Regions from separate parts of the Pectobacterium wasabiae CFBP 3304 genome, predicted to be linked through region 2. Evidence: predicted binding sites of a transcription regulator. Region 2 holds the regulator's gene; each other region holds the start of a gene.
What was found. Region 2 encodes LexA, which represses DNA repair genes until DNA is damaged. Its sites were predicted from a motif close to TNCTGTATGTACATACAGNA; they were not measured.
Positions count from the first base shown of each region.

Region 1: uvrA (excinuclease ABC subunit UvrA) is a predicted target of LexA. The motif match lies at 1,258-1,277, and genes of this name have one in related genera.
Region 3: sulA (SOS-induced cell division inhibitor SulA) is a predicted target of LexA. The motif match lies at 1,491-1,510, and genes of this name have one in related genera.

Region 1 covers NZ_CP015750.1:757,031-759,304, reverse strand. The annotation lists gene A7983_RS03420 (amidohydrolase) at 1-319, opposite strand, end outside; gene ssb1 (single-stranded DNA-binding protein SSB1) at 569-1,114, opposite strand; gene uvrA (excinuclease ABC subunit UvrA) at 1,365-2,274, shown strand, end outside.
Region 2 covers NZ_CP015750.1:2,438,086-2,440,359, reverse strand. The annotation lists gene A7983_RS11050 (pirin family protein) at 1-375, shown strand, start outside; gene zur (zinc uptake transcriptional repressor Zur) at 482-991, shown strand; gene lexA (transcriptional repressor LexA) at 1,021-1,629, opposite strand; gene A7983_RS11035 (diacylglycerol kinase) at 1,740-2,105, opposite strand.
Region 3 covers NZ_CP015750.1:4,835,641-4,837,914, forward strand. The annotation lists gene yccS (YccS family putative transporter) at 1-672, shown strand, start outside; gene A7983_RS21985 (TfoX/Sxy family DNA transformation protein) at 689-1,309, opposite strand; gene sulA (SOS-induced cell division inhibitor SulA) at 1,532-2,038, shown strand.

The DNA of each region.
Region 1 (2,274 bases), 1.7 Mb from region 2:
TAAACTCTGCTGCCTGTGCATTTGAACCGATGAAAACATAGCGGCCATCGCGTACTGCGACGGCTTCCGCCCACGGCTGACCTTGATTAACGGTATAAATACTGCCATTACGTAAAACTAAATCGGCAGTCGCTGCTGTTTCTGCTGCCATTAGCGCGGGTGAGGAAAAAAGCAAACCTGAGACGGTGACAGCAAGCGCAGCGAGCCTGAAAGAATAGCGTCCTGTTGCCGCGTGGTTAGCCTGTGTCGAGGATGTGTGGTTGACAGTACTTTGGGATTGATTCTTGTTAGCGGTGCGGTGTGCACTATTTTTTTCCATACGTTATATCTCCATATATAGCGTTTACACCCCATTGATAAGGCTTTGCTATTTTTCAGTAGCGATGGAGAAATAACTGCACCGATTGTGCTCTGCTTATACTACTGAGCACGAAACGCACATGATGTGATGATTTCCTTGGTTGATTGTTTCTGTTTGGTTTTTCTATACACCACAAAATGAAAAAACCCCGATAAATCGGGGTTTAATAGGATGTTTTGATAAACGGCGTTGATAGGCGAGCCGCTGTTAGAACGGAATATCGTCGTCGAAATCCATTGGGGGTTCGTTGCTTTGCGCAGGGGCGCTATTTTGCGCTGGGCGCTGCTGAGCTTGTGCGCCACCGCTGAACTGGTTGCCACCCTGCGGTTGCTGAGGTTGACCCCAGCCACCTTGTTGCTGGCCGCCACCTGCATTACCACCGCCTGCGGGTGCGCCGCCGCCCTGACGTCCACCCAGCATTTGCATGGTACCGCCGACGTTAACGACCACTTCGGTGGTGTAACGCTCTACGCCAGCTTGATCGGCCCATTTACGGGTTTGCAGTGCGCCTTCGATGTAGACTTGAGAGCCTTTACGCAGGTATTCACCCGCCACTTCAGCCAGTTTGCCGAACAGAACCACACGGTGCCATTCGGTCTTCTCTTTCTGTTCACCGGTTTGCTTGTCACGCCAGCTTTCCGACGTAGCCAGCGTGATGTTGGCAACTGCACCACCATTCGGCATATAGCGGACTTCCGGGTCTTGACCCAGGTTCCCGACAAGAATCACTTTATTAACGCCTCTGCTGGCCATGCTCGTATCTCCTGATGAATCGATAGATTTATTTTAAGTCTAAACGATCAATCTTACCATGTGGAAAACTCTCTGTCATACCTGCGAAATGGCTTCAGAAATGAAAGTCAGATTTGCAGCGTTTGCAAAGTAAACGGGTTTAACACTGGATATTCATTCAGTTTTTTTTGTGCCATAATTGCTCGTTTCGTACCGGTTCTCTCCGTTCGGGAGACGATGACAAACCGTTTTTATTCCGGGAAGTGTGTGAATGGATAAGATCGAAGTTCGTGGTGCTCGTACCCATAATCTAAAGAATATCAATCTGATAATCCCCCGTGACAAGCTGATCGTCATCACTGGTCTGTCTGGTTCGGGTAAGTCATCGCTGGCGTTTGACACGCTGTATGCCGAAGGGCAGCGGCGCTATGTGGAATCTCTCTCCGCTTACGCCCGTCAATTTCTGTCGCTGATGGAAAAACCAGATGTCGATCATATAGAAGGGCTGTCGCCCGCCATCTCTATCGAACAGAAATCCACTTCACATAACCCGCGTTCTACGGTCGGGACGATTACCGAAATTCATGATTACCTGCGTTTGCTGTTTGCGCGCGTGGGTGAGCCGCGCTGCCCAGAGCATGATGTGCCGCTGGATGCGCAGACGGTCAGCCAGATGGTGGACAACGTGCTGGCGCAGCCAGAAGGCAAGCGCCTGATGTTGCTAGCGCCGATTGTGAAAGACCGCAAAGGCGAACACAGCAAGACGTTGGAAAATCTGGCGTCACAGGGCTATATCCGGGCCCGTATCGACGGCGAAGTGTGCGATCTGTCCGATCCGCCGAAGCTGGAATTACAGAAAAAGCACACCATCGAAGTTGTCGTCGATCGCTTTAAAGTGCGTGAGGATCTGGCGCAGCGACTGGCAGAATCATTTGAAACCGCACTGGATTTGTCCGGTGGTAGCGTGGTCGTCGCCGATATGGACGACCCAACGCAGCCTGAACTGTTATTTTCGGCGAATTTTGCTTGTCCAGTGTGTGGCTACAGCATGCACGAGCTGGAACCGCGTATGTTTTCGTTCAACAACCCGGCGGGCGCGTGCCCAAGCTGTGATGGTCTGGGCGTACAGCAGTTCTTCGATCCGGTTCGCGTAGTGCAAAATGCGGAGCTGTCGCTGGCGG
Region 2 (2,274 bases):
AGCAAGCCGTTGACGCGTCTGCAATTATGGCTGAATGCCTGCCAGACCAGAGAGAACAGCCCATTGCAGCGCATGGGACTCAATTCATCAAGTCATACTCTGCTTGCCTCACCGGAAGGCGAGCAAGATAGCCTGCAACTGCGCCAACAGGTTTGGATCCACCATGTCGATCTCCAACCAAATGAGCAAAGCACGATAGTGCTACAGGGAAATCAGGCGTATCTCCAACTGATTCACGGTTCAATGGCGGTGAAAGGTGGCCAGCACAGTGAAGCATTACACTGCGGCGATGGAGCCTTCATCAAGGAAGAAACGACGTTGACGCTACAGGCAGACACTCCTTTGCGGGCACTGCTCATCGATCTGGTCGTGTAGTTCTTCTTTCCGTCGTCTTCGCAGGAAAACGCCACTCACTCGGCGTTTTTATTCAGTCGTGGTAAGATATCCGTCTTGTTCCTCAATGTGTCAGGGTGATATGACAATGGATTCAACCAAACAGGACAAACTTCTTGCCCAGGCTGAACAGATTTGTCAGCAGCGCGCGGTGCGTCTAACGCCACAGCGGTTGGAGGTTTTACGCCTTATGGCACAACAGGCGGGCGCTATCAGCGCGTATGACCTGCTGGATCTTCTGCGCCTCACTGAACCTCAGGCTAAACCGCCTACCGTGTACCGCGCACTGGATTTTTTGCTGGAACAAGGCTTCATTCATCGCGTTGAATCAAACAACAGCTATGTGCTGTGTCACCACATCGAAGACCACAGCCATACGTCTGCCCTTTTCATCTGCGATCGCTGCGGACAAGTCACGGAACGTCAAACCGAGGGTGTGGAAGAAACACTACGCAACTTGGCGCAGCAGTCAGGATTTACGCTGCGTCACAGCGTTGTGGAAGCACATGGGTTATGTGGAGACTGCCAGGAAGTGGCATCATGCAAGCAGCCGGATCATTGCGATCACGACCATACTGTTCCGATTAAAAAACGATAGCCCCGAGGGCTATCATTTTTTGCTAACGGTTAGCTCCAGTCGCTATTACGAATAACGCCAACCGCTAAACCTTCTATCGAAAAACTTTGCTGACGCAGGTCGACAACGATAGGGGCGAACTCTTCATTTTCAGCGAGAAGATGCACCGTATTACCCTGCTTCTTCAAGCGCTTCACTGTCACTTCATCGTCAATACGCGCCACCACAATCTGACCGTTGCGCACATCTTCTGTTTTATGTACGGCCAGCAAATCACCATCCATAATACCAATGTTTTTCATCGACATACCGCTCACTCGCAGCAAAAAATCAGCGCTGGGTTTGAACATAGCAGGGTCAACCTGATAGCGGCATTCGATATGTTCCTGTGCCAGCAGCGGTTCACCTGCGGCCACGCGCCCAACCAGAGGAATACCCGTCTCTTCTTCCATCAGTAGGCGAATACCACGAGATGCCCCCGAGACAATTTCAATCACGCCTTTACGTGCCAGCGCTTTCAGATGTTCTTCAGCCGCATTCGGAGAGCGGAACCCCAGTTGTTGGGCAATTTCCGCCCGCGTTGGCGGCATTCCGGTTTGCGCAATGTGATCGCGGATCAGGTCATAAACCTGCTGCTGCCTTGCTGTTAATACTTTCATTCCGCCCCCTGGTTGTTTATACAGTCTTGCTGTGAGTATATACAGGTAAGGCACAATTGGGAATCGAGATATAGGCAAAGCCCCTGACTTTTATTCATTTATGCGTGCCGTCAGGCAAAATGTTGCCAGAGAATGCTGCCCCACACGGCAGCGGCTAGCAAGATGGCAACAAAGACAGCCGCCGACCCGATATCTTTCGCCCGACCGGATAATTCGTGGTGCTCAAGGCCAATGCGATCGACGACAGCTTCAATGGCGCTGTTAGCCAACTCAAATAACATAATCAATACCACAGACCCGATAAGCAGCAGTTTTTCAACCAGCGTCACCGGCAGCAAACACGCGATAATAACGCCGACAATCGTCAGTATCGTTTCCTGACGGAATGCCGCCTCATGCTGCCACGCCTGCTTCAACCCCTTCAAGGAATAACCGGTCGCCTTAATAATCCGGGTCATCCCCGTTGCTTTATTCATTTATCCTCCATTTTTAGACTCTAAATAATTCGAGTTCCAGGCAGGCGGCAAGAGAGGGAATCCCGATGAGCTTACTCAAGTAAGTGATTCGGGTGACAAATCTGCCGGGAGCAGATTTGAACGCTGCTTGCAGCGGCCCTTCAGGGCGAGGCCCACGACGGGCCGAGTA
Region 3 (2,274 bases), 2.4 Mb from region 2:
GCAACCATGTTTATTACACTGCTTGTCCTGCTCTGTTTCAATCTGCTGGGCGAAGGCTTTGAAGTCGCGGTACCGCGTATTATTGATACACTACTCGGATGTGCCATCGCGTGGGCGGCAGTAAGCTTTATCTGGCCAGACTGGCGTTTCCGGGGCCTGCCGACCGTTATCAATAAAACATTAAATGCCAACTGTCGCTACCTTGATGCGATCATGGTTCAATATCATCAGGGGAAAGATAATAGCTTGCCTTATCGCATTGCCCGCCGTGATGCACATAATTGCGATGCAGAATTGGCATCGGTTGTGTCAAATATGTCCTCAGAACCTCACACCACCAGAAACAAACTGGACAACGCATTCCGCTTCATGTGCCTGAATCATACGTTATTAAGTTATATCTCAACGCTCGGCGCACACCGTGGAAAAATTACATCATCGGAAACGCTACAATGTCTGGATGATGCCGTGTGTCATGTTGATGACGCGCTACACTGCCGCGAAGAGGAAAGTTTACGTATCAATCAGGGATTGGAAACTATAGCCACCAGCATTCAATCCCTTTCACTCGAATCAGACAGTAAAGAGTCATTAGTGATTCAGCAAATCGGCTTGCTGATCGGCCTCTTACCCGAACTCGTACAGCTAAAAAATGACATGATTGCACAGTAAAACAGAGGGGAAACTCTTAGTGTTTTGGCCCTTTGGAAACCGCATTATTCTTATACCACTCCAAAAGTTCATTACGAACGCTGTGGGGGAGTGCTGCCTGATGCGTGCCACAAATTGCGCCAGCCAGCGCCAATAGCACGTTAACGCTTAGATTAGCGCGAACCTTTCGCAACTCAAGATAGCTATCTTTTGCGCCATAATGCTGTAATTCATCGATATTTTTTATGCCCGCTTTCCACAGCAAACGCTCAATATCGTGATTAAGATTCGGAAGATCCTTTAACCGCCCGCTCGAATTTTTGACTATTTGATCATACTGCGCCCCCATCAACGCCAGTCGGGCAAAAGCCAATAACTGCACCGGTTCTTGCCATAGTACTTCATCGACAAGGAAGTAGTTCAGCGGTAGCGGCATACCGCGTTTGGTATAAATCAGGTGCGGCATATCACGCTGCTGAAAATATTTTTCATCTTTTTTACTGGCGCGAAGATAAAGTTCCCCCTCAGACACCAGCCCAAAAATCGTTTTATTTGCCGCGATACTGTAGCCGCCAAATTGGGAACGCGAAGTGATGTCCCCTAAAGATGAAAAAGAATGCTGAGATTGCAAAATCCTTTTTTTGCATGATTGCTTCATTGCCATAATCCTTAGTATTGAAATGATCTCTTCCTGAACAGTTAAAATATTTGTAGCAGGAACAAATAATTAACCACACCTCCGAGGGGGCTTCAAACAGTAAATGTGTTTACTATCTCTTGCATAAAGAATATGCGAAGCGCTTTCAAAAAATCAGGTTGATTTTCACGCACACAGCAGTTACTGTACATCCATACAGTAACACTATGGGTGGAACTCATTATGCGTACGCAATCAATCAGCTCTCACAACGTCCAGTCATCATCGTTTTCTACCAATCAACACACAGTAAAACCTTCGGTTGCCACGGGCGGTATTATCAGCGAAGTCGTGTACAACGCCGATCAGCCCATAGTCACACACCTGTTACTACCACTCTTACAACAGCTAGGCGCACAGTCTCGCTGGCTACTATGGCTTTCTCCTCAGCAAAAATTGAGTCGCCCTTGGGTACAGCAATCTGGATTGCCGCTGGATAAAATAGTGCAACTCAACCATATCAACCCCTTGTTTACCGTTGATGCCATGGAGAGAGCGCTACTGACAGGAAATTACAGTGCCGTTTTGTGTTGGTTGCCGCACGAATTGACGGAAGAAGAGAAAGTTCGGTTACAGGGCGCCGCACAGGCAGGAAATACATACGGCTTTATTATGCGCCCAGAAAATGCCAGCGGGGACGCCTATAGACTGTTTCCCAGCCTTAAAATTCATTCGACATTGTATCATTAAGTAAATTAAGATTTTTCTCAGCTCAATTACGTTATATGTCCAGTAGATCGCCGCGAAGCGGTATTCTGCGGGCTTTTTGACTATATTTAATACATCCCCAAGGGATAAGATCTGTCAAAACCATCTACTATTTGTTAGCAAGTGTGTATGATTCGTGCGTTTTTCCTATGACGCAAGTCACATCATACTTGTAACTTTCTCATCACGTTGTAGACTTTAACTCGCTGGAGTTGCTC